Regions from separate parts of the Streptomyces sp. NBC_01255 genome, predicted to be linked through region 2. Evidence: riboswitches for the same ligand, from Rfam matches in the RefSeq annotation. Region 2 holds a riboswitch; the other holds the start of a gene.
The links. A riboswitch is a leader RNA that binds a small molecule or an ion and turns the genes downstream of it on or off. The one in region 2 is predicted to bind S-adenosylmethionine.
Positions count from the first base shown of each region.

Region 1: another riboswitch for S-adenosylmethionine. It lies ahead of thrC (threonine synthase); the one in region 2 lies ahead of OG357_RS28985 (aminotransferase class V-fold PLP-dependent enzyme).

Region 1 is NZ_CP108474.1:3,920,760-3,935,908, forward strand. Features, by position in the region: gene OG357_RS17290 (alpha/beta hydrolase) at 1-698, opposite strand, end outside; gene OG357_RS17295 (aldo/keto reductase) at 836-1,765, shown strand; gene OG357_RS17300 (transporter substrate-binding domain-containing protein) at 1,770-2,510, shown strand; gene OG357_RS17305 (class I SAM-dependent methyltransferase) at 2,725-3,480, shown strand; gene OG357_RS17310 (SRPBCC domain-containing protein) at 3,482-3,952, opposite strand; gene OG357_RS17315 (hypothetical protein) at 4,154-5,770, shown strand; gene OG357_RS17320 (hypothetical protein) at 5,760-7,484, shown strand; gene groL (chaperonin GroEL) at 7,598-9,220, opposite strand; gene OG357_RS17330 (cold-shock protein) at 9,552-9,755, opposite strand; gene OG357_RS17335 (MoaD/ThiS family protein) at 10,165-10,443, opposite strand; gene thrC (threonine synthase) at 10,457-11,743, opposite strand; SAM riboswitch class I at 11,761-11,907, opposite strand; gene OG357_RS17345 (glucosyl-3-phosphoglycerate synthase) at 12,067-13,014, shown strand; gene OG357_RS17350 (DUF7927 domain-containing protein) at 13,053-14,912, shown strand; gene OG357_RS17355 (alpha,alpha-trehalose-phosphate synthase (UDP-forming)) at 15,025-15,149, shown strand, end outside.
Region 2 is NZ_CP108474.1:6,393,788-6,408,936, forward strand. Features, by position in the region: gene ctaD (aa3-type cytochrome oxidase subunit I) at 1-858, shown strand, start outside; gene OG357_RS28945 (cytochrome c oxidase subunit 4) at 855-1,253, shown strand; gene OG357_RS28950 (L,D-transpeptidase) at 1,384-2,643, shown strand; gene OG357_RS28955 (hypothetical protein) at 2,743-3,144, opposite strand; gene ctaE (aa3-type cytochrome oxidase subunit III) at 3,336-3,956, shown strand; gene qcrC (cytochrome bc1 complex diheme cytochrome c subunit) at 4,030-4,839, shown strand; gene qcrA (cytochrome bc1 complex Rieske iron-sulfur subunit) at 4,836-5,888, shown strand; gene qcrB (cytochrome bc1 complex cytochrome b subunit) at 5,885-7,510, shown strand; gene trpD (anthranilate phosphoribosyltransferase) at 7,643-8,707, shown strand; SAM riboswitch class IV at 8,784-8,900, shown strand; gene OG357_RS28985 (aminotransferase class V-fold PLP-dependent enzyme) at 9,110-10,528, shown strand; gene OG357_RS28990 (Lrp/AsnC family transcriptional regulator) at 10,600-10,881, opposite strand; gene OG357_RS28995 (rhomboid family intramembrane serine protease) at 10,878-11,612, opposite strand; gene OG357_RS29000 (hypothetical protein) at 11,770-12,012, shown strand; gene OG357_RS29005 (NYN domain-containing protein) at 12,046-13,410, shown strand; gene OG357_RS29010 (C40 family peptidase) at 13,669-14,715, shown strand; gene OG357_RS29015 (C40 family peptidase) at 14,906-15,149, shown strand, end outside.

The DNA of each region.
Region 1 (15,149 bases), 2.5 Mb from region 2:
AACTTCTCCGCGTACGAGGCCGCCACGTACGTCCCGTACGACACGCTCCACGCCGACAGCTCCCGCTCGCCGAGCGCCTGCCGCAGCCGGTCCATGTCCCGCACCTGGTTGGCGGTGGTCAGCCCGCGCAGCATGGCGCCGCCGTTGCGGGCGCAGGCCTCGGCGACCCGCTTCGAGCGGGCGATGTTCTCCTCGACGCCCCCGTCGGCGCTCGGCCACGACCGCAGCGTCATCATCCACCGGTCGCCCTCGTCGAGGCCGCACCGCGCCTTGGCGGAGCCGCCGATCCCACGTGGGTCGAAGGCCACGAGGTCGTACGCCCCGTCCATCTCCTTCGCCAGGACGGCACCCTTCTGCGCCAACCGCTGCACCCCGGAGCTGCCGGGCCCGCCCGGGATCACCATCAGGGTCCCGCGCCGCGCCTCGGGCCGCGTGCTGGGCAGCCGGGAGACGGCGAGCTGGATCTGCTCCCCGTCGGGCCGGGCGTAGTCCAGGGGTACGGAGAGCATGGCGCACCGCTGTCCGGGCAGCGGCCGAAGGGCCGGGGCGCAGTCACCCCACGCAAGCCCGGCGCCGGCCCCGCCGGTGGCGGCAGTGGCGGCAGCGGCGGTGGCACCGCCTCCGGAGAGAGCGGCACCGGCGACGGCGGCGGCGGAGAGGGCGAGGACAAGCGTCTTGCGTCCACGGTTCGTTGTCATGCGCACAGCCTCGTGCAGCGGTCCCGTCCGCCCCATCCGGCAGGCACGCGGGCCGAGCGTGGGGACAACCCCCGCCCGGAAGGGGGGCGTACGGCCCCGCTCGGAGCGAAAGCGGGCGTTCGGGGGATGATCACCGCATGACCTCCCACGACACCACTCCCGCCACCACTCCCCCCGGCACCTGGGCCCTCGGCGGCGACCTCGTCGTCAACCGGATCGGGTTCGGCGCCATGCGGCTGCCCCAGCGTGGCGAGGCACTCATCGAGAACGCCGTACCGCGAGACCGCGCGGACGCGATCGCCGTCCTGCGCAAGGCCGTCGAGCTCGGGGTGAACCACATCGACACGGCGGCCTTCTACTTCTCGCCGCTCCGCTCCGCGAACGAGCTGATCAACAGCGCGCTCGGCGGCCCGTACCCCGACGACCTCGTCATCGCCACCAAGGTCGGCCCCTGCCGCGACTCCTCCGGCGCCTGGAGCGAGCACGCCCGCACCCCCGCCGCGCTGCGCGCGCAGGTCGAGGAGAATCTGCGCCAGCTCGGCCGCGACCACCTCGACGTCGTCAACCTCCGCGTCCTCGGCACCGATTCGATCGCCGAACGGTTCGGCGCCCTCGCCGAGCTCCGCGAGGCCGGCCTCATCCGCCACCTCGGCCTCTCCAACGTCACCCCCGACCACCTCGCCGAGGCGCAGTCGATAGCCCCGGTCGTCTGTGTGCAGAACATGTACGGGATCGGGGTCCGCCCCGAGTACGAGGATTTCGTCCGTCTCTGCGGCGAGCAGGGCGTCGCCTTCGTCCCCTTCTACGCGATCGCCGCCGCCGGTGGCCAGGGCGGAGCGACCGCCCCCGAGAGTCCCGAGGTCCTCGCCGTCGCGAAGGCCCACGGGGCGACCCCCGCCCAGGTCCGCATCGCCTGGACCCTCCACCAGGGCCCCCACCTGCTCGCCATCCCCGGCACCGGCGACCCCGCCCACCTCGCCGCCAACGTCGAGGCGGGCGCCCTCCGCCTGACCCCCGAGGACCTGACCCTCCTGAACGACCTGCACCGCACACCTCAGGCAAAGTGACCCCATGACGACCACACCCGGCCACACCGCACCCTCCCCGCGCACCGCCGCCGACCTGGCGCCCACCGGCACCCTGCGTGCGTCCGTCAACCTCGGGAACCCGGTCCTCGCGCAGGGCACGCCCGACGCCCCCTCCGGGATCACGGTCGACCTCGCGCGGGAGTTCGGCGCGCGGCTCGGGCTGCCCGTCGAGCTCCTCTGCTTCGACGCGGCACGGAAGTCGTTCGGGGCGATGGCGGACGGCCGGGCGGACCTCTGCTTCCTGGCGGTCGATCCGGCGCGCGAGAAGGAGGTCGCGTTCACGCCCCCGTACGTCGTCATCGAGGGCGCGTACGCCGTGCCGCGCGACTCGGCGATCAGCACGGTCGCGGAGGTGGACGCCCCGGGTGTCCGGATCGGCGTCAAGCAGGGCTCCGCGTACGACCTGTTCCTCTCCCGCTCCCTCGCCCACGCGACCGTCGTGCGCGGCGACGAGGGCGTCGACGTGTTCCGCGCCGAGGGTCTTGAGGCCGGCGCGGGCATCCGGCAGCCGATGGCCGCGTACGCCGCCGCGCATCCGGAAGTCCGGCTGCTCGAAGGGCGGTTCATGGAGATCCGGCAGGCCGTCGGGACGACCGTCGGCCGCCGGCCCGAGACCGTCGCGTTCCTCCGCGACACCGTCGAGGAGCTGAAGGCGAACGGCTTCGTCGCCGCCTCCCTGCGCCGCGCGAGCCAGGATCCGGCGCTCCTGGCCCCGCCCGCGTAGTGGCGCGGAAACCCTTCCCGGCAGGCTCCGGAAAGGCCTCGTCCCGGGCCTGAGGGAGGGCCCGCAGGGGTTCGCGCACCGGATCCGGTCCGGGGGTCCACGCGGCCGCCCAACGGCCGCGCACGGCCCGCGCAGCGGACCCGCACACCACCTCTGACCTGGGCTTTTACCCCTCCACCCCTTATCCTGGAGATCGATTCGGAGGGGGATCCGCATGGACCTGAACAACCGTGACATCCGTACCGTCGAGGACGTACTGCGCCTGCTCGACGGGCTGTTCGCGCCCGGTGCCGACCGGTGGACCGAGGGCGGCGCCGACTGGTGGGACGGGTTCTACGCCGACCGGGACAAGCCGGTGCCGTTCTTCGTCGCGAAGCCCGACGAGAACCTGGTGTCGTACGTCGAGCGGGGCCTGCTCCCGGCCGGCGGGCGGGTGCTCGACCTCGGGTGCGGGCCCGGGCGGAACAGCCTGTACCTCGCGTCGCTCGGGTACGAGGTGGACGCCGTCGACCTCTCCGCCACCGCGATCCGCTGGGCAGAGGAACGCGCCCGCGAGGCCGGCGCGGCGGAGAGCGTGCGCTTCGTGTGCGGCGACGCCTTCGCCGCACACGAACCGGACGTCCTGGACGGCCCGTACGACCTCGTCTACGACTCCGGCTGCTTCCACCACCTGCCCCCGCACCGCCGCGTCAGCTACCTCGCGCTCCTCGACCGCGTCCTCGCGCCCGGCGGGCACTTCGCGCTCACCGCGTTCGCCGCCGGGGAGGGCGGCATGGGCTCGGAGCTGCCGGACGCCGACTTCTACCGGCAGGGCAAGCTGGACGGCGGACTCGCCTACACGGACGTGGAGTTGCGTGCGCTCTTCGCCGACCTGGCGGAGATCGACGTCCGCCGCATGCGCGACGAACCCGCCGCCTCCGCGCACTTCGGCGAACCCTTCCTCTGGACGGCGCTCTTCCGTAACCCCTGACTCACATCGTCCGGACGTGGTCCGCGAGGCGGTCGTACTGTTCGCGTACGCCCGCCTCCATGCCCGCCGCCAGCGCCTGGTCCCTGATCTCGTTCGAGGGCCAGAGAGAGGTGCTGGTCAGGGCCGTGCCGCCGTGCGGGGTCGCGTCGAAGGTGAGGGTGACACGGACCGGGGCCGTGTCCGGCATCTGCTCGAAGACCTCCGTGTAGTCGAGCCGCTCCGCCGGGACGATCTCCTCGTACGTGCCGGAGAAGACGATCTCCTGGCCGTCCGGGGCGGTCTGGCCCCACCGCCAGGCGCCGCCCACCCGCAGGTCCACGTCGACGACCGTCGTCGTCAGCCCGGAGGCGCCGTACCACTCGCGTACGTGCTCGGGGCGCGTCCAGGCCTCCCACAGCCGGCCCGGCGGAGCATCGAAGGTCCGGGTGATGACCAGTTCACGGTCGGCGGGTGTCGTCAGCAGGGTGACCATGGGCTCGGCCCTTCCACGGTGTCCCTTCCAGCATCACTCCGGTGCGCCCCCACAGCCACTTCCGTAAAGGGAGTGAACACGTTCAACAGGTGAGCGCTAAAGTTCTGCCACGCGGCCGCCCCGAATCACGGCGACGCCGCCATCACAGACCTGTGGGGGGTCCCTTTGCCGCGCTCAACGCGCAGGCTTCCGCACGCCCTTGTGCGTGCCGCAGCCGTCTTCGCTCTCTCGGCGGGTGTCATCGTGCCCGCCGTCATCCACGCCCCGGCCGCGCACGCGGATGCGACGAGCCTGTCCGGCATGACGCTGGACGACGGGCGCTACCGCCTGAAACTGCCCGCCAACGCGCTCTGGATCAAGGTCAGCGTCCTGGCCTCCACCGCCCCCGGCGCCGCCGTCCTCGCCTCCACGGAGGCGCTCACCACGGACAACGTCGACTGGGAGACCGACGCGCCCTTCGCGCTCCCGCAGGGCACCGCCCTCGGCGACTACCCGGTACGCGTCGACTACCGGCTGCCCGGCGGGACCACCCAGCAGTCGACCGGCGGCACCTACAGCTACCGGCCGCACATCGGCGTCACCGACGTGTCCTGGAACCGCACCAGCACCAGCTACGACCAGCGCCAGGCCGTCCTCTCCGGAAAGACGACCCTCTGGAACCCCGCCACCGGCGCCCGCACCGCCGCGCCCGGCGGCACCAAGGTGGCGATCACCCTCACCTCGCTGGACGGCACCGGCGGGGTCGTGAACTCCAGCGCCACGACCCGCACGGACGGCAGCTTCTCCGTGACGCTGACCCCGAACGGCTGGGTGTCCGGCAGCGCGACCGTGGTCACCGCCGGCACCGTCAACGACCCGAACAACGCGGCCTACGTCCCGTCCCTGGGCGTCGAGACACTCCTCTACCGGATCAGCGCCGACGTGAACAAGTACCGCGTGCGCGCCGGTACGGACGTGCGGGTCACCGGGCACGTGGAGCGGTACACGCCGACCGGCTGGAAGCGCTTCGCCGGCGCCCCCGTCGTCGCGACCGGGGAACAGTCCTACGGTGCCGCCACGACGAACGTCCTCGGCAGCGCCACCTCCTCCGCGACCGGCACCTTCTCCTTCAACGCGCGGGCCCAGTACAGCACCGACTTCGTGTACACGTCGCTGCGGCCCTCGCCGTACTTCGGCGACTCCCGCCCGTACGCCAAGAGCGACATCGCCGTACCGCAGCAGTTCTCGTACTCCCCGCACACGATCACCCTGGACGAGCACGGGAAGCTCACCGCCACGGGCGGGTTCGGGTCGGCCTACTGCCGCAACGGGCAGCCCGTGCACCTGCAGGTCTCCTTCGACGCCGGATCCACCTGGCGCGTCCTGCGCTCCGGCATGACCGACAGCGGCTGCTCCTACACCTTCACCACCCAGGGCTACGAGAGCGCCCTCTACCGGATCTACCACCCGGAGACGAACGAGCTGGTCGCCAAGGGGAGTACGTCCCTGAAGCGGGCCCGCACGCCCACCCGCTTCTCCGCCTTCGGCGTCAGCCCCACGCAGCCCACGGTGAACGGGAAGATGACGGTCTCCGGCACCGTCCAGCGCAAGGTCGGCGGCCTCTGGAAGCCGCTCCCCGGCACCAAGGTGACCCTGGTCTACAAGCCCAAGGGCGAGAGCCAGTGGTACTGGGTCAACCAGGGCATCACCACCGACGCCAACGGCCGGTTCAGCTACCGCGCCACCGCGTACGGCGACGGCTCCTGGGCGCTGTACCTCAACACCACGGGCAGCTACTTCTACAGCGAGACGAATGCGAAGTACATCGATGCGCGCTGATCTCTCCGCCTCCTGCAGGCGCTCCCTGACGGCGGGCCTGGCCGCCGCCGCGCTCGCCGCCGGGACCCTGACGGTCACGGCCGCGCCCGCCGCCCACGCCGCCACGCTCGTCGGCATCGGCCGGGCCGTCACCGACGACGCCCAGCGCGGCATCTTCCAGGTGACCGCCTGGACCGACGCCCCGAACGCCAGGATCACCAAGGTCTCGGCCACGGTCCGGCAGGGCTCCACGGTCCTCGTCGACATCCCGACGCTCCCTGTGGTCCCCGACCCCTGGGACCCGAGCGCCGCCAACCTCTTCCGGCTCGCGGACGCCGCCACGTTGAAGCTCGTCGAGGACGGCGGGCGCATCCCGGCCCTCGGGACGTACGCCATCGACGTCACCGCCACCGACTCCCTCGGCAACAAGCAGACCCGCACCGACGCCGGACAGCTCGACTTCCGGCTCCGTCCCGAGGTCACCCTCGTCCCCACCAAGCCCACGTACGCCGACCGCAACGCCCGCCCCTCGGGCACCGTCGTCGGCATCCAGCCCGGCTCCGGGGACCGGGTCACGCTGTCCGACAGGCCGGTCGCCATCGAGAGGACCAGCCCGGCGCAGGACGGGACATGGAGCGCGGCACAACAGGCGGTCACCGACGCGGCCGGCCGGTTCACGTCGCCGCCGTTCCCGATCTCCAGCGAGGACCTCGGCACCTCGGCCATCCACTTCCGGACGACGGTCACCGCCGACACCCCCGAGATCCACGGCACCGTGACGGATTACCTCAGCGTCTCCGATTACGTGTCACGCAAGGTGGCCGTCACCGCCACCGCCGACAAGAAGCGGGCGCTCAACGGGCAGACCGTCACCATCAGCGGCCGGATGACCGACCCGGCGGCGGCGGGCGCGCCGGTCGCCGGCCACCAGGTCCGCGTGCGGCTCGGCGGCCCCACCTACGGAACGGGCCCGAGCGCCGTCGTCCGGACCGGCACGGACGGCCGGTTCACCGCCCGGCTCGTCGCCATCGCGGGCAAGGAGTCGGGCAACTGGTTCGTCGAATCCCCCGACCGGTACGTAAGCTTCCCGGATCTTCACGGCGCGCTGGCCATCCCGCTGGAGTCCCGCACCGACCTCCGTACGTACGGGCTCTCCGCCGACGGCCGGGTCACGGTCTCCGGCACCTTCCGCGCCCGGTACGTGCCGGAACCGAACTTCGAGACGTCCCAGTTCGTCCGGCTGGAGCAGCTCGTCGGCCGCGACTGGAAGGCGATCGCCTGGGCGAGCGTGAACTCGGCCTACTTCAACGACTTCACGCTCTCCGCGGCGAGCAAGGGCGGTTGGTTCCGCGTCCGGCACCTCACCACCGACCAGTTCGCCGAGTCCGTCACTCCGTCGTTCCGGCTCACCCGTCTCGACACCCGGATCGTCTCCCTGAACGCCGGCCCCGAGCCGGTCGCCAAGGGCGGGTACGTGACGGTCACCGGCGGCCTCCAGCACTACGCGGACTGGGCCTGGCGGGCGTACGGAAACGCTCCGGTCGTCCTGCAGTTCCAGCCGCGGGGCAGCACGACCTGGAAGCAGATGGCGACCGGCCGGTCGAACGCGAGCGGCAACGTCTCCCTGAAGGCGAAGGCCACCGGGGACGGCACCTGGCGCATCCGCCACTACGGCGACAGCAGGCACTTCAACACCCCGGCCGCGGCCGGCGGCGACTACGTCGACGTGCGCTGACCCACCGATTCCCGTGACAACGCCCGAGGGCGGCACCCCCCAGTCGGGGAGTGCCGCCCTCGGTCACGTTCAGCAGTACTGCGGTACTGCGATGAACCACCGATCCCGGAGGATCAGAAGTCCATGTCACCGCCCGGCATGCCGCCGCCGGCCGGCGCGGACGCCTTCTCCGGCTTGTCGGCGATGACGGCCTCGGTGGTGAGGAACAGCGCGGCGATCGACGCGGCGTTCTGCAGCGCGGAGCGCGTGACCTTCGCCGGGTCGATGATGCCCTCGGCGATGAGGTCGACGTACTCGTTGGTCGCGGCGTTCAGGCCGTGGCCGACGGGCAGGTTGCGGACCTTCTCCGACACGACGCCGCCCTCGAGGCCGGCGTTGACGGCGATCTGCTTCAGCGGAGCGTCGAGCGCCTTGCGGACGATGTCGGCACCGGTGGCCTCGTCACCCTCGAGCTCGAGCTTGTCGAAGACGCCATCGGCCTGCACCAGGGCGACGCCGCCGCCGGCGACGATGCCCTCCTCGACGGCCGCCTTCGCGTTGCGAACGGCGTCCTCGATGCGGTGCTTGCGCTCCTTGAGCTCGACCTCGGTCGCGGCACCGGCCTTGATGACCGCAACACCGCCGGCGAGCTTCGCCAGGCGCTCCTGCAGCTTCTCGCGGTCGTAGTCGCTGTCCGAGTTCTCGATCTCGGCGCGGATCTGGTTCACGCGACCGGCGACCTGCTCGCTGTCACCGGCACCGTCGACGATGGTGGTCTCGTCCTTGGTGATGACGACCTTGCGGGCGCGGCCCAGCAGGTCGAGGCCCGCGTTCTCCAGCTTGAGGCCGACCTCCTCGGAGATGACCGTGCCGCCGGTGAGGATGGCGATGTCGTTCAGCATGGCCTTGCGACGGTCGCCGAAGCCCGGGGCCTTGACCGCGACGGACTTGAAGGTGCCGCGGATCTTGTTGACGACCAGGGTCGACAGGGCCTCGCCCTCGACGTCCTCGGCGATGATCAGCAGGGGCTTGCCCGACTGCATGACCTTCTCCAGGAGCGGGAGCAGGTCCTTCACGGAGGAGATCTTGGAGTTGACGATCAGGAGGTAGGGGTCGTCGAGCGACGCCTCCATGCGCTCCATGTCGGTGGCGAAGTACGCCGAGATGTAGCCCTTGTCGAAGCGCATACCCTCGGTGAGCTCCAGCTCCAGACCGAAGGTCTGGGACTCCTCGACGGTGATGACGCCTTCCTTGCCGACCTTGTCCATCGCCTCGGCGATGAGCTCGCCGATCTGGGTGTCGGCGGCGGAGATGGAGGCCGTCGAAGCGATCTGCTCCTTGGTCTCGACATCCTTCGCCTGCTCGAGGAGCGCACCGGAGACGGCCTCGACGGCCTTCTCGATGCCGCGCTTGAGGGCCATGGGGTTGGCACCGGCGGCGACGTTGCGGAGGCCCTCGCGGACGAGCGCCTGGGCGAGAACGGTGGCGGTGGTCGTACCGTCGCCGGCGACGTCGTCCGTCTTCTTGGCGACTTCCTTGACCAGCTCGGCGCCGATCTTCTCGTACGGGTCCTCGAGCTCGATCTCCTTGGCGATGGAGACACCATCGTTGGTGATCGTGGGGGCGCCCCACTTCTTCTCGAGGACGACGTTGCGACCCTTGGGGCCGAGGGTGACCTTGACGGCGTCAGCGAGCTGGTTCATGCCGCGCTCGAGACCGCGCCGGGCCTCCTCGTCGAACGCGATGATCTTGGCCATGTGAAGTGGTCCTCCCGGACATGGGGTGGATAACGCTCCAGGACCGCGCCGACGCCCGCGACGGACGGCCTCCGCGTGTTCCGTGTGGTTCCCTGCCCCACCCGGTCGGCGACCTCGTCTGCCCGATCCTCGTAGCACTCTCACCTTCCGAGTGCTAACGCCAATGATTAGCACTCGCCCTAGGAGAGTGCAAGCGACTCTCGGGTTTCGGGCAGTCCTGACACGGGTCGGCACAGGTGCGGCACGGGTCCGGAAACGCGTGAGGGGCCCGCTTCCCCTGGGGGATGCGGGCCCCTCGACGGCGTTGCGTCGGTGGCCGATCGCGCCGCGCTCAGACGGCGAGCTTGACCATGTCCGCCTGCGGACCCTTCTGGCCCTGCGAAATCTCGAACTCGACCCGCTGCCCCTCTTCGAGGCTGCGGTAGCCATCCATCTGGATCGCGCTGTAGTGGACGAAAACATCCGCACCACCGTCGACCGCGATGAAGCCGTAGCCCTTCTCCGCGTTGAACCACTTGACGGTGCCCTGAGCCATGCCTAACTCCCCTATTACTGGCCCTTGCGCGGGAACCGCACTTCGCGGACCCGGGGTCAGACCCTGCGCCGGAACGCGTCGACCGCCGCTGAATGTATCTGCCCAACTGCCCTCTGCAACAGGTCATTCGAGCGAGAATTCTGGGCATGGCGGAAAGGGGAATTAGGGAGAATCCCTGGAGTTCCGGGGCAAGTCGGGCCCGGCAAAACGCGCAGAACGTACACAACGCACATGCACTTTGGCTGCTTCCTGACGCGCAAGGACGCATTCTCATATGCGTCCGGCATGAGCAGCGGAGGGGACTTCCCCAACTCTACCCCGCTTAACCATGCAGAATTGCCCCCTCCGCTTTATGTCGCGGAAGGGGCAATTCAAGAAAGACGGGACAGACGATGCGTCAGCCGAGGGGTCAGCAGCCTCCGGCGACGGCCGGGATGATCGAGACGCCCGCGCCGGCCGGGGTGGCCGTCTCCAGGCCCTGCTCGAAGCGCACGTCGTCGTCGTTCACGTACACGTTGACGAAGCGGCGCAGCTTGCCCTGGTCGTCCAGGACGCGGGCGGCGATGCCGGTGTGGTTCTTCTCCAGGTCCGCGATGACCTCGGCGAGGGTCGCGCCCTCGGCCGGGACCTCGGACTGCCCGCCCGTGTAGGTGCGGAGGATGGTGGGGATGCGGACGTTCACGGCCATGTCTTCGTACCTCTCAGAGGGCCAGGCCCGCGGCGCGGAACGCGTCCAGGCTCGGGCGGATGGTGGCGGTCGCCTGCGAGCCCTCGGCCACGGCGTCCAGGGTCTTGAGGCCGTCGCCGGTGTTCAGCACGACGGTGGTGAGCTCCGGGTCGATCAGCCCCGCCTCGACGAGCTTCTTCGTGACGCCGACGGTCACACCGCCCGCGGTCTCGGCGAAGATGCCCTCGGTCTGTGCGAGCAGCTTGATCGCGTCCACGACCTGCTCGTCGTTCACGTCCTCCACGGCGCCGCCGGTGCGGCGGGCGATGTCGAGGACGTACGGGCCGTCGGCCGGGTTGCCGATCGCGAGCGACTTGGCGATCGTGTTCGGCTTCTGCGGGCGGACGACGTCATGGCCGGCCTTGAAGGCGGCGGAGACCGGGGAGCAGCCCTCGGCCTGGGCGCCGAAGATCTTGTACGGCTTGTCCTCGACGAGGCCCAGCTTGATGAGCTCCTGCAGACCCTTGTCGATCTTGGTGAGCTGCGAGCCGGACGCGATCGGGATGACGAGCTGGTCGGGGATGACCCAGCCGAGCTGCTCGCAGATCTCGTACGCGAGCGTCTTGGAGCCCTCGCCGTAGTACGGGCGGAGGTTGACGTTGACGAAGCCCCAGCCCTCGCCGAGCGGGTCGCCGATGAGCTCCGAGCAGAAGCGGTTGACGTCGTCGTAGTTGCCCTCGATGGCGACGAGGTCACCGCCGTAGACGGCGGCCATGACGACCTTGCCCTGCTCCAGGTCGTGCGGGATGAAGACGCAGGAGCGGAAGCCGGCGCGGGCGGCGGCGGCGCCGACGGCGCCGGCCAGGTTGCCGGTGGAGGAGCAGGAGAGCGTGGTGAAGCCGAAGGCGCGGGCGGCCTCGAGGGCCTGCGCGACGACCCGGTCCTTGAAGGAGTGGGTCGGGTTGCCCGAGTCGTCCTTGACGAAGAGCTTGCCGGGGGCGACACCGATCTCGCGGGCGAGGTTGTCGGCCTGGACGAGCTTGGTCCAGCCCGGGTTCAGGTTCGGCTTCTCGGCGACGTCGGCCGGGACGGGCAGCAGAGGGGCGTAGCGCCAGATGTTGGCGGGGCCGGCCTCGATCTGCTTGCGCAGCGCCTCGGGGTCACCGGTGGGGAGGTCGTACGCGACTTCGAGCGGTCCGAAACAGAGTTCGCAGGCGAAGATCGGACCGAGGGCGAAGACTTCACCGCATTCGCGACAGGAAAGCCCTGAAGCGGGACCGAGGTCGACGGTGGTGGCAGAGGCGACAGTCTGTACAGCCATGGAGGCGAGGCCCTTTCTCCTCATCTTTCCCATGACGAACTTTTCGTCATGAGACGGATTTGGCACCTTCCCTAGCCGGGGGCCTCGCTGGAGGACGAGACGAACCGACTGGAGGGTTGCCGGGGCTTCAACGGGCCGTTTCCCTCTGCCCCTCTGGATGAGCGGTATTCGATTGTGAAGTGCGGTGAAGTCCTTGCGGGCTTCGTTCCTGCGCTCCGACGCGGGCGGCACCCCGACGTGCATCGGGCATCCGCGTTGTTCAAGACTGTAACCGAAGGCCCCGGCGCTTGGACGGGCCGTCCGTACCGCGAGATGGAGATCACGTGCTGGAAGAGGTGGAGCGCTGGCTGGACCGGCGGTCCTGGTCCGTGGCTGACCGGCCGATGGAGCGGATCCTCGCCGCCAAGCGAAACACGAAGGTCAGCGTCGTGCTGCCGGCGCTGAACGAGGAGGCGACGGTCGGCGACATCGTCGCCGTGATCCGCCGCGAGCTGATGTCCGAGGCGGTGCCGCTCGTCGACGAACTGGTCGTGATCGACTCGGGCTCCACCGACCGTACGGCGGAGGTGGCCGCGGCGGCCGGGGCGCGGGTGGTCGCGCGGGACGCGATCCTCCCCCGGATACCGGCCGTCCCCGGCAAGGGCGAGGTCCTGTGGCGGTCGCTCATGGTGACGAGCGGGGACGTCGTGTGCTTCGTGGACGCGGATCTGCGGGACTTCTCCGCGGACTTCGTGACGGGGATCGTGGGCCCGCTGCTCACCGACCCCGACATCGACTTCGTGAAGGCGACCTACGACCGCCCGTTCGGAGCCGGGGACACTCCTGGCCAGGGCGGTCGCGTGACCGAGCTGGTGGCACGCCCGCTGCTCAACCTGCACTGGCCGCAGCTGGCCGGCTTCGTCCAGCCGCTGGGCGGCGAGTACGCGGTGCGGCGCTCGCTCCTGGAGCGGCTGCCCTTCCCCGTCGGTTACGGAGTGGAGCTGGGGCTGCTCGTCGACGCGCTGCACACGGTGGGCCTGGACGCGCTCGCGCAGGTCGACGTGGGTGTGCGCAAGCACCGCCATCAGGACGAGCGGGCGCTCGGCCGGATGGCGGCGGCGATCTACCGGACGGCGCAGCTGCGGCTGTCGCGCGGGCACCTCGTACGGCCGCGGCTGACGCAGTTCGAGCGGGGCGAGGACGGGTTCGTCCCGCGGACCTACGCGGTGGACACGGAGGAGCGGCCGCCGATGCTCGACATCAGGGAGTACACGCGCCGCCGCGTGGCGTAACGCCACCAGATGATCCGTTTTGCCTACATTGCCCTTTTATGCGCTTCAGACAACAACACCTGGGCAGTGTGGCGGCGGTCGTCGGCCTCGCCGTGGCCTCGCTTGCGCTCTCGACGGCCGGTCCGGCCTCGGCGGACGTCATCGAGCCCTTCGGCAAGCGGTACGACGAGTCGATCTACGGCGACTTCACGACCCTCGGCAACACGGTCATGGGCTGCCCCACCTCCCCCGCGGACATGGCCGCGCGCTGCGCGGCCGCCGCGAAGGGCGAGGGCTCCGACAACAACAACACCTTCGTGATGCAGCGAATCGACGCCGCCGGCCTGGCGACGGGCGGCGGGGCACCGCAGTACGGCTCCAGTACCGGCCACGTCGTGATCCCGGCGGGCGCCGAGGTCGCGTACGCCCGGCTGTTCTGGGGCGGCAACGACGGCACGTACAAGGGCCCGAGCGGGGCCCAGCTCCAGCGCTGCGACATCTCCGGCACCGACGTCGAGGCCTCACCCGGCGACCCGGCGACGACCGCGCCGATGATCAGGGTCGGGGCGGGGGCGGCGACGCCGGTCTCGATCGACAGCATGGTCACCGACCCGTCCGACACCAACGGCCCGCACTACTACACGGGCGAGTCGGACGTGACCGCCGCCTTCGCGGGCGTCTCGGGGACGGACGCGCAGGTGGCCGTCGGCAACATCTGGGCGCCGACCGGCAAGGGCTGCGTGGCGGGCTGGTCCCTGACGGTCGTCCACAAGTTCCCCGGCCCCGACCCGGTCAAGGCCCCGGAGCGGCGGAACGTGTACGTCTACGGCGGCCACGTCCTCCAGCGCTCGACCTCGCCCGCCACCACGATCACCGTCGACGGCTTCTACCGGAGCGGTGGCACGGCACGGGCGAGCGTCACCGCGTACGAGGGCGACTGGAACACCCCGGGCGACAAGTTCCTCGTCGACGGCAAGAACGTCACCGAGGCCCACACCGGCAACACCAACAACTTCTTCGTCAGCGAGGACGACGGCGCGGTCGCCCCGAAGCTCGTCAACAACCTCAGCATCGACGCCAAGGCCTTCGACATCCCGGCCGGCGCCATCCCGCAGGGCGCGACCTCGGCGGATCTGACCTTCTCCACGAACGGCGACACCTACGTGCCGTCGGGACTGGCCTTCTCCGTGCCGGTGCCCGACCTGGAGATCACCAAGACGGCGAGCCCGCGCACGGTGAAGCCGGGCGACACCCTCACGTACACGATCACCGCGAAGAACATCAGCACGATCGACTACCCGAACGCCAAGTTCAGCGACGACCTCACCGGGAACCTCGACGACGCCGACTACAAGGGCGACGTGAAGACGGACCTGGGCGAGGTGTCGTACACGAAGCCGAAGATCGGGTACATCGGAAACATCCCCGCCGGGAAGACGGCGACCGTCACGTACTCGGTGAAGATCAAGGACCCGGTGGCCGGCGACGGGAAGCTCCGCAACAGCGTCGAGGTGGCAACCCCGCGCTCCAACTGCGGCGACGGCAGCAAGGACCCGGCCTGCGCGGTGACCCCGGTGATCGAGCCCCCGAAGCCGAGCCCGACGCCGACGCCGACGCCGACGCCGACGAACCCGGACCCTGAGCCGACGGACCCGACGACGCCGCCGACACCGACGTCCTCGGCACCGGTGGAACCCACGGACCCGCCCTCCCCGACGACCCCGGCCCCTTCCCCCTCGACGACCACGTCCGCCGCCCCGGTGGTCCCGGCGCCGGGGCCGCACGGGCAGAACGGCGGCTCGATGGCCGAGACGGGCAGCAGCGGTGAGCGGCTGTGGCTGCTCGGCGCGCTCGGCGTGGCACTCGGGGCGACGGGCCTGGTGGCGAAGGCGGCGATGCGCGGCCGACGCGAGCGCTGACCGGCACTGACCCGCACTGACTCCCGCTGACCCCCGCTGACCCTCCGTGGCCGGATCGGCCCGTCTCGTATACGTACGTTTGAGCGTTTACGGGACGGGCTAGGTTCGCCACATGGCTACTGTGCTCGTGGCATCCAACCGGGGACCCGTCTCGTACGTGCTCGGCGAGGACGGTGAGCTCGACGCCCGCAGGGGCGGAGGCGGCCTGGTCTCGGGCCTGAGCGCCATCTCGTCCCA
Region 2 (15,149 bases):
ATGTTCGGCTACATCGGTCTGGTGGCCGCGACGATCGCGATCGCCGGCCTGTCCGTGACCGTGTGGGCGCACCACATGTACGTCACAGGCGGCGTGCTCCTACCGTTCTTCTCCTTCATGACGTTCCTCATCGCCGTACCGACAGGCGTGAAGTTCTTCAACTGGATCGGAACGATGTGGAAGGGCTCGTTGTCGTTCGAGACACCGATGCTCTGGACGATCGGCTTCCTGATCACCTTCACCTTCGGTGGTCTGACGGGCGTCATCCTGGCCTCGCCGCCGATGGACTTCCACGTCTCCGACTCGTACTTCGTCGTCGCGCACTTCCACTACGTCGTCTTCGGCACCGTGGTCTTCGCGATGTTCGCCGGCTTCCACTTCTGGTGGCCGAAGTTCACCGGCAAGATGCTGGACGAGCGACTCGGCAAGATCACGTTCTGGACGCTGTTCATCGGCTTCCACGGCACCTTCCTGGTGCAGCACTGGCTCGGTGCCGAGGGCATGCCGCGTCGTTACGCGGACTACCTCGACGCCGACGGCTTCACCGCGCTGAACACGATCTCGACGATCTCCTCCTTCCTGCTCGGTCTGTCGATCCTGCCGTTCATGTACAACGTCTGGAAGACCGCCAAGTACGGCAAGAAGATCGAGGTCGACGACCCGTGGGGCTACGGCCGTTCGCTCGAGTGGGCGACGTCCTGCCCGCCGCCGCGGCACAACTTCCTCACCCTGCCGCGGATCCGCTCCGAATCCCCGGCGTTCGACCTGCACCACCCTGAGATCGCCGCTGTCGACCAGCTGGAGAACAAGGGGCACGTGGCCGAGGCCCTCGCGGGCGCGAAGGAGGCCGGCAAGTGAAGATCCAAGGCAAGATGTTCATCTGGCTGAGCGTCTTCATCCTCGCCATGGCCGTCCTGTACGGCGTGTGGTCGAAGGAGCCGGTCGGTACGACGGCGCTGTTCCTGGCGTTCGGCCTGTCCATCATGATCGGCTACTACCTGGCCTTCACGGCCAAGCGTGTCGACGCGATGGCGCAGGACAACAAGGAAGCCGACGTCGCGGACGAGGCCGGTGAGGTGGGCTTCTTCGCCCCGCACAGCTGGCAGCCGCTTTCGCTGGCCGTCGGTGGTGCGCTCGCCTTCCTCGCCGTCGCGATGGGCTGGTGGATCCTGTACTTCTCGGCTCCGCTGCTCCTCATCGGCCTGTTCGGCTGGGTGTTCGAGTTCTACCGCGGTGAGAACCAGAACCAGTAGCAGCAACAGCGGTACCCCGCTCCGTAACGGAGCACCCGAGGGGCCCGGACGCTTCGTCACCGAAGCGGCCGGGCCCCTCGTTTGCCGTACTCGACGCGCTGGTGCGGAGGATTGTCCTTAGCGTGAAGTCATGAACGACACGCCGCGCATTCGGACTGTTCTGAGCTGCACTCTTCTGGCCGTCACCGTCACCGCGACCGCCACGGCGTGCGCGGGCTCCGACGGCCATCCGCTGTCGGTGAAGCCCTACGACGCGGCGGACCAGCTCGCCATCAGTACCGCGGCCGACGGCGCCAAGGCGGACCCGGAGAAGCCCCTGGAGATCTCCGCCAAGGGCGAGGACGGCCGGATCACCGACGTCACCGCCGTCGACGCCGCAGGACGCCACCTGGCGGGTGAACTCACCGCGGACGGGCAGCGCTGGCGCTCCACGGCCTCCCTGGCGGCCGGCACCCGCTACACGGTCCGGGTGGCCACCGAAGACGAGGACGGCGCCCCAGGTGCCCGTACGTACACGTTCGAGACAGCCCCGGCCAAACGGGCCCTGACCGTCACCTTCGGGCCGGAGACGGGCACGTACGGCGTCGGACAGCCGATCACCGCGGACCTCGCCCTCCCCGTGAAGGACCGGGCGGCCCGCGCGGTCGTCGAGCGGGCCCTCAAGATCCGCTCCACGCCCGCCGTGGAGGGCTCCTGGTACTGGGTGGACGACAAGAAGCTGCACTTCCGGCCGAAGGAGTACTGGCCCGCCGGCGCGCGCATCACCGCCACCGCCAACCTGGACGGCCTCAAGGTGGGCGACAAGCTCTACGGCGGCGCGTCCAAGCCGCTGAAGCTCACCATCGGCGACCGCGTCGAGGCCGTCGCGGACGCCGGCTCGCACTACATGACCGTCCGGCGCAACGGAGAAGTGATCAACACCATTCCGGTGACCACCGGCAAGCCGGGCTTCTCCACCCGCAACGGCATCAAGGTCGTGCTCGGCAAGGAGTACTACGTCCGGATGCGGGGCACCAGCATCGGCATCTCGGAAGGCAGTTCGGAGTCGTACGACCTGCCGGTCTACTACGCCACCCGGGTGACATGGAGCGGCGAATACGTCCACGCCGCGCCGTGGTCCGTCGGCTCGCAGGGTGTGGCGAACGTCAGCCACGGCTGTGTCGGCATGTCGACCGGGAACGCGGCCTGGTTCTACGAGACCGTCCGCCCCGGCGACATCGTGAAGACCGTCAACAGCTACGGCGACACGATGGACACCTTCGGCAACGGCTTCGGCGACTGGAACATGCCGTGGGACAAGTGGCGCAAGGGCAGCGCCCTGGTGGAGGAATCGGGAGACCCGACCGCCACCGAGGACGCCAAAGCCCGCCTCCGGCCCCTCTCTTTTTGAGGCTCGGTTCGCCTCCGGGGCGCTTCAGCCGGGCTCACAGGGCCGACCGTGCTCGGCCCTGTTCCCCCGGCGCGCCCCTTCGGCTCACTCGCCGGAGGGTTACGCGTCGATCGCGAGGCGGGAACGCAGCAGGGCGGCCAGGGACGCCGCGAACTCGACCGGTTCCACCGGAAGGGTGATCGCGGCGTCCGCGCGGCTCCAGGTGGCCAGCCAGGCGTCCTGGGGGCGCCCGATGAGCAGCAGCACCGGCGGGCAGCGGAAGATCTCGTCCTTGATCTGCCGGCAGACGCCCATACCGCCGGCGGGCACCGCCTCGCCGTCCAGGACGCAGACGTCGATACCGCCCTCGTCCAGGTGCTTCAGCACCGCCGGCAGCGTCGCGCACTCCACGAACTCGACCGGCGGGACGTCGGCCGCGGGCCTGCGCCCGGCGGCGAGGCGCACCTGCGCGCGGGTGTTCGCGTCGTCGCTGTAGACCAGGACCGTGGCACTCGACTGCATCGTTCCTCCGTGGGGAAGTCCGTGGGAAGGTCGTCGATCGATGCGCGGGATGCTACTCCGGTCCACACCCCGTCAACACCCGTTCAGCACCTGTTCGAAGGGGCTTCCGATGGGCCGTTCGGGCTGGACACGCCCCCCTGACACTCCGAACGGCACCCCCCGGAGTGAGGGCGGGATAAGCGACCGACATAATGTCGGTCGTGGCGACAGTAACGACAGTAGAAACAGGGCACGCGCACCCGTCGGTCAATCGACCGAACCTCACCAGCGTCGGAACCATCATCTGGTTGAGCTCCGAGCTGATGTTCTTCGCGGCCCTCTTCGCGATGTACTTCACCCTGCGATCGGTGACCGGTCCCGAGTTCTGGGCGGAAAAGGCCTCGGCCTTGGCCTTCCCGTTCTCGGCGGCCAACACCACGATCCTGGTGCTCTCCTCCCTCACCTGTCAGCTCGGCGTATTCGCTGCCGAGCGGGGCGACGTGAAGAAGCTCAGGACGTGGTTCATCATCACGTTCGTGATGGGTGCGATCTTCATCGGCGGCCAGGTCTTCGAGTACACCGAGCTGGTCAAGCACGAGGGCCTCTCGCTCTCGTCGGACCCGTACGGCTCCGTGTTCTACCTGACCACCGGCTTCCACGGCCTGCACGTGACGGGCGGTCTCATCGCCTTCCTGCTGGTCCTCGGCCGGACGTACGCCGCCAAGAGGTTCACCCACGAGCAGGCAACCGCCGCCATCGTCGTGTCCTACTACTGGCACTTCGTCGATGTCGTCTGGATCGGCCTCTTCGCCACGATCTACATGATCAAGTAATCGGTTCCGCCTCCCGGCGGACCGAGACATCCAGCAAGCATCGACGCAGAAGATCCTGACACCGGGGTAATCCGTGAAAAAGCTCTCCGCACGACGACGCCATCCGCTGGCGGCGGTCGTCGTCCTCCTACTCGCGCTGGCGGCCACTGGGGGGCTGTACGCCGCGTTCGCGCCCGCGGGCACGGCGAAGGCCGATGAAACCGCCCAGTCCCTCGCGATCGAGGAGGGCAAGAAGCTCTACTCCGTCGGCTGCGCCAGCTGCCACGGAACCGGCGGTCAGGGCACCTCTGACGGCCCGTCCCTCGTCGGCGTCGGTTCGGCCTCCGTCGACTTCCAGGTCGGCACGGGCCGCATGCCGGCCCAGCAGCCGGGCGCCCAGGTCCCGAAGAAGAAGGTCATCTACTCGCAGGCCGACATCGATCAGCTCGCGGCGTACGTGGCCTCCCTCGGCGCGGGCCCGATCACGCCGACGCCGGAGCAGTACGACCCTTCCGGTGCCGACATCGCCAAGGGTGGCGAGCTGTTCCGCAACAACTGTGCCCAGTGCCACAACTTCACCGGTGAGGGCGGCGCGCTGAGCAACGGCAAGTACGCCCCCAACCTCGAAGGCGTGAGCCCGAAGCACCTGTACGAGGCCATGCAGACCGGCCCGCAGAACATGCCCTCCTTCCCGGACACGACCATGCCGGAGAAGCAGAAGCAGGACATCATCGCGTACGTCCAGGCCGTCAACAGCGACAAGGCCGACAGCCCGGGCGGTCTCTCGCTCGGTGGCCTCGGCCCCGTCTCCGAGGGTCTGTTCGCCTGGGTCTTCGGTCTGGGTGCGCTCATCGCAGTTGCCGTCTGGGTCGCGGCCCACACCGCTAAGGCCAAGAAGTCATGAGTACCCAAGAGATTCCAGAAGAGAACCTGCCGGCAGGGCAGGACACCGCGCACGGCGCGGTGAAGGTCGCCGACGACCCGTTCGCCGACCCGGGCCTTCCGCCCCACAAGCCGCGCATCCAGGACATCGACGAGCGGGCCGCCCGCCGGTCCGAGCGTGCGGTCGCCTTCATGTTCGTGCTGTCGATGCTGGCCACCGTCGGCTTCATCGCCTCGTACGTGATCTTCCCGGTCGACAAGATCGTGTACATCTGGCCCTTCGGCCGGGTGTCCGCGCTCAACTTCGCCCTGGGCTGGACGCTCGGCCTGGCTCTCTTCTTCATCGGCGCGGGGGCGGTCCACTGGGCCCGCACCCTGATGTCCGACGTCGAGGTCGCCGACGAGCGTCACCCGATGGCGGCGTCGCCCGAGGTCAAGGCGCAGGTCATGGCGGACTTCGCGGCCGGTGCCGCCGAGTCCGGCTTCGGCCGCCGCAAGCTCATCCGCAACACGATGTTCGGTGCGCTGGCGCTCGTCCCGCTCTCCGGCGTCATGCTCCTGCGTGACATGGGTCCGCTGCCCGAGAAGAAGCTCCGGACCACCAAGTGGGCCCGCGGCAAGCAGCTGATCAACATGAACACGCACGAGCCGCTGCGTCCCGAGGACGTCGCGGTCGGTTCGCTGACCTTCGCGATGCCCGAGGGCATGTCGGAGCACGACCACGACTTCCAGACCGAGATCGCCAAGGCTGCCCTGATGATCGTCCGGATCCAGCCGGAGGACATCAAGGACAAGCGCGAGCTCGAGTGGTCGCACCAGGGCGTGGTCGCCTTCTCGAAGATCTGCACCCACGTGGGTTGCCCGATCTCCCTGTACGAGCAGCAGACGCATCACGTGCTCTGCCCGTGCCACCAGTCCACCTTCGACCTCTCCGACGGCGCCCGCGTCATCTTCGGCCCGGCCGGTCACGCCCTTCCGCAGCTGCGGATCGGTGTGAACGACAAGGGCTTCCTGGAGGCGCTCGGCGACTTCGACGAGCCCGTCGGTCCTGCCTTCTGGGAGCGCGGATGAGCACCGTGACCGATACGAACAAGAAGGCACCCGCCGGTGAGCGGGTCGCCGACTGGGCCGACGGTCGCCTGGGGATCTACACGCTGGCCAAGGCCAACATGCGGAAGATCTTCCCGGACCACTGGTCCTTCATGCTGGGCGAGATCTGCCTCTACAGCTTCCTCATCATCATCCTGACGGGCGTCTATCTGACGATGTTCTTCCACCCGTCGATGAACGAGGTGGAGTACGTCGGACCGTACGTCCCGCTCCAGGGACAGCTGATGTCCGAGGCGTTCAACTCGACCATGCACATCTCCTTCGAGGTGCGCGGTGGTCTGCTGATCCGGCAGATCCACCACTGGGCGGCGCTGATCTTCCTCGCCGGCATGTTCGTGCACATGATGCGCGTGTTCTTCACCGGCGCGTTCCGCAAGCCGCGTGAGATCAACTGGCTGTTCGGCTTCCTGCTGTTCTTCCTGGGCATGTTCACCGGTTTCACCGGTTACTCGCTCCCGGACGACCTGCTCTCCGGCACCGGTGTCCGCTTCATGCAGGGCGCGATCCTGTCGGTGCCGGTCGTCGGCACCTACCTCTCGATGTTCCTGTTCGGCGGGGAGTTCCCCGGCGGCGACTTCGTGGCCCGGTTCTACTCGGCGCACGTGCTCCTGCTGCCCGGCATCATGCTGGGCCTGGTGGTCGCCCACCTCATCCTGGTGGTCGTCCACAAGCACACGCACTACGAGGGCCCCGGCCGCACGAACAAGAACGTCGTCGGCATGCCGCTGCTGCCCGTGTACATGGCGAAGGCCGGAGGCTTCTTCTTCCTGGTCTTCGGTGTCATCGCGGTCATCTCGGCGATCGCCTCGATCAACCCGATCTGGGCCCTCGGCCCGTACCGACCGGACCAGGTGTCCACCGGCGCCCAGCCCGACTGGTACATGGGCTTCGCCGAGGGTCTGATCCGTGTCATGCCGGGCTGGGAGATCAACCTCTGGGGCCACACGCTCGTCCTGGGCGTGATGATCCCGCTGGCGATCTTCCCGGCGGTGCTCGGCGCGATCGCGGTGTACCCGTTCATCGAGTCCTGGATCACCGGCGACAAGCGCGAGCACCACATCTCGCAGCGCCCGCGCAACGCTCCGACGCGCACCGGCTTCGGTGTCGCCTGGATCACCGCGTACATGATCATGCTCGTGGGTGGTGGAAACGACCTCTGGGCGACCCACTTCCACCTGTCGATCAACTCGATCACCTGGTTCGTGCGGATCTTCTTCTTCGTCGGCCCGGTCATCGCGTTCATCGTCACCAAGCGGATCTGCCTCGGCCTCCAGCGCCGGGACAAGGACAAGGTGCTGCACGGCCGCGAGTCGGGCATCATCAAGCGCCTGCCGCACGGTGAGTTCGTCGAGGTCCACGAGCCGCTCAGCCAGGGCGAGCTGCACCGCCTCACGGCGCACGAGCAGTACGAGCCCGCGGCGCTGCCGCCGGCCGTCGACGAGAACGGCGTGGAGCGCAAGATCGGCGCGATCGAGAAGCTCCGGGTCAAGCTCAACAAGGGCTACTACGGCGGCGACAGCCAGGTCGCCAAGCCCACCTCGGAGGAGTACAAGGAGATCCAGAGCGGCCACGGCCACCACTGATCCCCTGACCTTCCGATGACGTAGGTCGCCACGGTGAGAGCCCCGTCCATTCGATGGACGGGGCTCTTCGCCGTCTCCCGGGCTCGATAGGGTGGCACTTGTCTTTCCCTACGTGACGATCCAGGAGCTGCCATGAGCGCTGCGACCCCCGCTGGAGGACCTACGTCGGCGGGCCGCTCCTGGCCCGTCCTCCTGAACGGCCTGCTCGACGGCCGCGACCTCGCCGCCGACGACACGGCCTGGGCGATGGACCTGATCATGCGCGGCGAGGCCACCGACGCCCAGATCGCCGGATTCATGGTGGCGCTGCGGGCCAAGGGCGAGACGGTCGCGGAGATCACCGGCCTCGTACGGAGCATGTACGAGCACGCCAACGTGATCGAGGTGCCGGGTCCCGCCGTCGACATCGTCGGCACCGGCGGCGACGGCGCCAAGACCGTCAACATCTCCACGATGGCGTCGATCGTGGCCGCCGGCACGGGTGCGAAGGTCGTCAAGCACGGCAACCGCGCCGCGTCCTCCGCCTCCGGCTCCTCCGACGTGCTGGAGAAGCTCGGCATCAATCTGCATCTGACCCCGCAGCGGGTCGCCGAGGTCGCCGAGGAAGCCGGCATCACCATCTGCTTCGCGGTGAAGTTCCACCCGGCGCTGCGGCACGTCGCCGCCGCGCGCGGCCAGCTGGGGATCCGCACGACCTTCAACGTCCTCGGCCCGCTGACCAACCCGGCCAAGGTACGGGCCCAGGCCGTCGGCGTCGCCGACGCACGCATGGCGCCGATCGTGGCCGGGGTCTTCGCCGAGCGCGGCAACTCCGCCCTGGTCTTCCGCGGCGACGACGGCCTGGACGAGCTGACGACCACCTCCACCTCCCGGGTGTGGGTCGTCCGCGGCGGCACGGTCACCGAGGAGCGCTTCGACCCGCGGGACGTGGGCATCGACCTCGTACCCCTGGAGGCGCTGCGCGGCGCGGACGCCTCGTTCAACGCCGACGTGGCCCGGCGGCTGCTCGCGGGGGAGACCGGGCCCGTACGGGACGCGGTGCTCCTCAACACCGCGGCCGCGCTCACCGCGCTCGAACCGGGCGAGGGCACCCTCGTGGAGCAGCTGCGGGCCGGCATCGCGAAGGGCGCCGAGGCGATCGACTCAGGGGCGGCCCGCCGGGCCCTGGAGCGCTGGATCGCCGCCAGCAACGCGTAGTTCGCCCCCAAGGCCCCGGTCCAGCATGCGGACCGGGGTCTTGCGCATCGGCGATCATGTGGCAGGATGCATGCCAGGTCATGAGTGACAGCTACGAAGCCCCGGCTTGCTGTCCGGCAACCCTCCGTCCGTGGCGGGGTGCCCCGGGTGAAGACCAGGCCGTAGACAGCAAGGTCTACGGCAAGCGCGGGCCCCTCGACACACCAGGGGTCCTGGTCTCTCGAGGAGCTTTTTCCGTGAGCAAGCGAATGCGATAGGGCGAATCCGCCCCTACTTCACCCTCGGATCAGGGTCACTTTCGCGTACCCCCATGTCTTCCGAGGCATCACCCGTACCCCGCCGTGTCCGGCCGCGTACGGGATCACCGAAGCCATTCCGCACCGCCCGCCGGGAGATACCGCCATGTCCGCATACCCGAACGCCGCCGTCGACACCGCCGCCGTCGAGACCTCCGTCGAGGTCTCCGGCTCCGAGTCCGCCGACCCCTGCTGCGCCGCCCCGCTGCCCGTCCTCGGCCGGGACGTCACCGTCCCGCTCGTCACCGGCGGCGAAGTGACCTACGCGGCGCTCGACTACGCCGCCAGCGCCCCGGCGCTCCAGCGGGTGTGGGACGACGTCGCCGCGTACGCCCCCTACTACGGCAGCGTCCACCGCGGCGCCGGCTACCTCTCCCAGCTCTCCACCGACCTCTTCGAGAACAGCCGCGTCACCGTCGCCGAGTTCCTCGACTGCCGCCCCGGCGACCAGGTCGTCTTCACCCGCTCCACCACCGACTCGCTCAACCTGCTCGCCCGAGCCGTCCCGGCCGGTTGCGAGGTCTTCGTCTTCGAGACCGAACACCACGCCTCGCTCCTTCCGTGGCAGGACGCCCGCGTCACCTACCTCAACGCGCCGCGCACCCCGGCGCAGGCCGTCGAGACCCTGGAGCGGGCGCTCGCCGACCGTGACCCGTACGGCCCCGCCCTGGTCTGCGTCACCGGCGCGTCGAACGTCACCGGTGAACTGTGGCCGGTGAAGGAGCTCGCCGCCGCCGCGCACGCCCACGGCGCCCGGATCGTGCTCGACGCCGCCCAGCTCGCGCCCCACCACCCCGTCTCCGTACAGGAGTTGGACGTGGACTGGGTCGCCTTCTCCGGACACAAGCTGTACGCGCCCTTCGGCTCGGGCGTCCTCGCGGGCCGCTCCGACTGGCTCCAGGACGCCGAGCCGTACCTCGCCGGCGGCGGCGCCTCCCGCACGGTGGCGCGCCGGGCCGACGGCGGCGTGGACGTCGAGTGGCACACCACCGCCGCCCGCCACGAGGCCGGCTCCCCGAACGTCATCGGCGTCTACTCCATCGCCTCCGCCTGCAAGGCGCTCACCGAGGCGGGCTTCGACCAGCTGGTCGCCCGCGAGCAGCACCTGATCGACACGGTGCGCGCGGGCCTCGCCGAGGTTCCCGAGGTCAAGGTGCTCTCGCTCTTCGGCGACGACGCGCCCCGCGTGGGCGTCATCTCCTTCGTCGTGGAGGGCTGGAACAGCTCCCACTTCGCCGCCGCGCTCTCCGCCGAGTACGGCATCGGCGTCCGCGACGGCCTGTTCTGCGCCCACCCGCTGGTCCGCACCCTGCTCGGCAGCGACCCGCAGGACCCGGGCGAGTGCGGCGCCCCCGAGGCCGCGCCCGGCGAGCGTTCGCTCAACGCCATCCGGGTGAGCTTCGGCGCCGGTACGCCGGACGAGCACGTGGAGCGGTTCGTCGGCGCCGTGAAGGAGCTCGTCCGGGACGGCGCGCAGTGGAAGTACCGCACCGAGGACGGCCGCTGCGTCCCGGACCGCGGCTGACCAGTCACTCGTACGGGTGAAGGGGGCCTCCCGAGCGGGAGACCCCCTTCACCCGTGACGCGTGCGCGGCCTCAGGACTCCAGGCCGATGGCGAAGGCCGCCTCCAGGTCGTGCTGGGAGTACGTACGGAACGCCACGTGCGTGTCCGTGGCCTCGACGCCGGGGATCTTGCTGATGCTTCCGGGGATCACGTCCGCCAGGTCGTCGTGGCGCGACACCCGGACCATGGCGATCAGGTCGTAGGTGCCGGTCACCGAGAAGACCTCGCTGACGCTGTCGAGCGCGGCGATCGACTCGGCGATCTCGGGGATGCGGTCCACGCTGGTCTTGATGAGCACGATCGCGGTGATCACGGCTGGCTTTCTCCCTCGGTCGCCGCGGCTGGAGCCTTCACTCTATCCCCACCCCGGTAGCGGCCCCAGGCGTAGAGGAAGCCGACGGAGAAGCCCACCACATGGGACAGATAGGCGATGCCGGGTCCCGGTCCGGCCGCTCGCGCCGCCAGCCACTGGAGCACGAACCAGAAGATCAGCACGATCCAGGCGGGGAAGCGCAGCGGCAGGAAGAAGAGGAAGGGGAAGAGGCTGGTCACACGGGAGCGCGGGAAGAGGAAGAGGAAGGCCCCGAGCACCCCGGAGATCGCCCCGGACGCCCCGACGAGCGTCTGCTCGCTGTTCGCGTGCGCCACCGCGTACCCGACGAGGGCGAGGTAGCCGGTGCCCAGGTAGAAGAGGGCGAACGCGACGGGGCCCATGCGCTCCTCGGCCATCGCGCCGAAGACGTAGAGGAACAGCATGTTCCCGAGCAGGTGGAGCCAGCTGCCGTGGACGAAGAGCGCGGTGAACGGCGTGAGCAGGGCGCGGGGTTCGCCGCTCATCAGCTCGGCGGGGACCACGCCCCAGCGGCGGAAGTACGTGCCCTGGGCCGCCAGGAGCGCGTCGCCCGTGCCGTACACCGGGTTGAGTCCGGAGACCGGGCTCAGCGCGAAGAGCAGACAGCAGGCGGCGATCAGGCCGTAGGTCACCGTGGGGCCGCCGCGCGTGCCCCGCCAGGCACCGAGAGCCGTCGCTCGCCAGTCGATCATGGACAGATCATGGCGTACCGGGGTCGAACTGGACAGAGTGCCTCGCCGTGCTCCGGTGCACCGGCGAGGCCGTAGGGTAACGGGCAGTACAACCGCAGTTCGACGGCGCACCGCGGCTCCCGCACCTGGTACAGGCAACAGGAAGAAGGACGGCACGATGACGACGGTTCCCCTGCCGACCGCCGAGACCCGCTGGCGCTGCACGCTGTGCGGCAATCTGACCCGCTTCGACGTGACCCGCTCCTCCAAGGTCGTGGAGTACGTCCATCTGGACCTCGCGGGCGACCCGACGGTCGAGGAGCGGCAGGTGGTCAGTGAGACCATCGAGTCGGTCCGCTGCCGCTGGTGCAACGCGGTGGACCAGATCGAACTGGTGGACAGGCCGGGCGCCGCCTCCTGAGGGACGGCGCGGACGACATAGGGGTGACGGATCGTGGAGCAGCCCGCGCACGGTGGAGAGCCGGCCGGCGCGGCAGGTGACGCTGCCGAGACGCTCGACCACCCACTGACGGAAGGTGTACGTCGGAGGGTCGTCGCGCTGGTCGCGGACGCCTTCGGCGGGCTGACCGTCGCGGAGCTGCCGGCCCCCCTGCGGCAGTACGCCCGGTTCACCGCGAGCCGGCGGGCCAAGTTCGCCGGCAACGCGATGGCGGCCGCCCTGGAGAGCGACCCGCTCTTCCGACAGCGGATCGGCGAGCGCTTCAAGCAGTCCCAGCCCGAACTGGCCGGGGCCGTCGAGACGGGCACCCCGCCCGCCGCCGCCGACCCGGTCGACGTGGCCGCGGCCGCCTATGTGCTGCGCCCGGCCGGCTGGGTCAAGCTCGTGGCCGCCGCGGGCGAGGAGGCCCTGCGGGCGGACGCCGAGCGGGCCGACGAAGCCGGACGGCGCGAGCTGGAGCGGCTGCGCGAGGAGCTCGCCGCCGCCAAGGACCGCTCCCGCGGCGAGACGGAGCAGTTGCGCCACGATCTGGACGCCGCCCGCAAGGAAGCGGAATCGCTTCACCGCAAGCTGCGCAGCGCCCAGAGCGACGTGAAGCGCGGCGAGGCCGCGATGCGCCGCGCGCAGGGCGAGATCGATGCGGCGAAGGCGGAGGCCGCCGCCCAGGTGTCGGCCGCCGAGAGCGAGAGCCGGCGGCTCAAGGCCCGGCTCGGCGAGGTGGAAGCGGCCCTGGAGGCGAGCCGCAGGACCGCCCGTGAGGGCCGCTCCGTGGAGGACATGCGGCTGCGGCTGCTGCTCGACACGGTGCTGGACGCGGCCCAGGGGCTGCGCCGCGAACTGGCACTGCCGCCCGTGTCCGTACATCCGGCGGACACCGTGGACGCGGTGGAGCCGGGGCGGATGTCCCCGAAGGACATCGCGGCGCGGGCGCTCTCCGAGACCGATCCGGCGCTGCTCGACCAGTTGCTCGCGCTGCCTCAGGCCCATCTGGTCGTCGACGGCTACAACGTCACCAAGACCGGCTATCCGACGATGCCGCTGGAGAAGCAGCGGCTGCGGCTGCTCGGGAGCCTCTCGGCCCTCGCGGCCCGGTCGGGCGCCGAGGTCACCTGTGTCTTCGACGGGGCCGAGCTGGCGGCGCCGGTGCTGCTCGCGCCGCCGCGCGGGGTGCGGGTGCTCTTCTCCAAGCCCGGTGTCACGGCGGACGAGTTGATCCGGCAGCTGGTGCGGGCCGAGCCGCCGGGGCGCCCCGTGGTGGTGGTCTCCACCGACCGCGAGGTCGCCGACGGGGTCGCGAAGGCGGGTGCGCGGCCGGTGGCGTCCGCCTTGTTGCTGAAGCGGCTTTCGCGGCTCTCGTAGCCACCTCGTAACTCCTGGGCGTTTTGCCCGAATTCTGGATGGCGCACCGTCAAGTCGCCATCACTGCCCGTACGGTGTGTGTAAACAAAGTGCTGCGTGGGCAATATTTTTGCCAGTGGGATTTGAACTGATCACAACTTGGTCACTAGGGTCAGGCTTCGAACCTTCGCGCGGTCGATCACCCATCCGGGGTGACGGCGGAGGAACCGCCTGCCCCTCACGGGTCGGGCGGCTCTGAGGAAGAAGGAGCTCGCCTTCGTGGCGTCCCACCGTCGACCCAAGCAGCCGAGCCGTGCCCGTGTGACCGTGCTCACCGCGGCCGCGGCCGCCGCCGTCGCACTCTCCGCCCAGTCCGGAGCCCAGGCGGCCCCCAAGCCCAAGATCGACGAGGTCAAGTCGAAGGTCGACGAGCTCCACCACGAGGCCGAAGAGGCCACGGAGCAGTACAACCAGGCCGAGGAGCGCCGCGGCAAGCTCCAGGAGGAGATCAGCAACCTCCAGGACAAGGTCGCCCGCGGTCAGCAGGAGCTCAACACCCTGCGCGACCAGATCGGTTCGGTCGCCACCGCGCAGTACCGCTCCGGTGGCATCGACCCGGCGCTCCAGCTCTTCCTCTCCGCCGACCCGGACACCTACCTCGACAAGGCGTCCGCGATCGACCAGCTGAGCGCCCAGCAGGCCGACGTCCTCACCTCGATCCAGGCCAAGCAGCGGACCCTCGCGCAGCAGCGCGCCGAGGCGACCACGAAGCTGGCCGACCTCGAGGACGTCCGCAAGACGCTCGGCGAGAAGAAGAAGAAGTACCAGGGCAAGCTCGCCGACGCGCGACAGCTCCTCAACACCCTCACGGCGGCCGAGAAGGCCAAGCTGGAGCAGGAGGAGCGGGCGAAGGAGCAGCGGGCCAGCCGCGCTGCCAACGAGCGGGTCGACCTGGGCAACGAGGCCCCCGCTTCCGGTCTGGGCGGCCGGGCGCTCGCCGCCGCCGCCACGCAGATCGGCAAGCCGTACGCCTCCGGCCAGGAGGGCCCGAACTCGTACGACTGCTCCGGTCTGACCCAGTGGGCCTACGGCCAGGCCGGCGCCAACATCAGCCGCGTCACCTACACCCAGCAGAACGACGGCCAGAAGATCGGCCGCAGCCAGCTCGCGCCGGGCGACCTGGTCTTCTTCAACGGGCTGTCGCACGTGGGTCTGTACGTGGGCAACAACACGATCCTGCACGCCCCCAAGCCGGGCGCCAACGTCCGGTACGAGTCGATGAGCTACATGGGCACGTTCCAGTTCGGTGTCCGCGTCGGAGGCTGACACGCCCCGCCCCGGCATGCCGCCCAAACGGGTGGTTCGGCCGGACACGTGCTGACCTGACGCCCCGCCGGTGACCTGTGATCTCCGGCGGGGCGTCACTTTGTGTGCCCGGCGGCTTCGTTGGACGCGACGTGATCAGCGGCTACTGTCTGCCGCGCCAGTCTGCGTCGAGCCGAACGGAGCGCGATTAGTGGCGTCCCACCGCCGACCCGCGAGGGTCACCGTCCTGACCGCAGCCGCCGCGGCCACCGCGGCGGCGTCCCTCGGGGCCGTCCCCGCGAGCGCCGACCCGGGGCCCACGAGCGCGGCCACCCGGGCCACGGTCGACCGCCTCTTCGAGGAGGCCGAGAAGGCCACCGAGGGCTACAACAAGGCGGACGAGAAGACGGACGCGCTGCGCAGGACGGTCTCCCGGGCGCAGGACGGACTCGCCC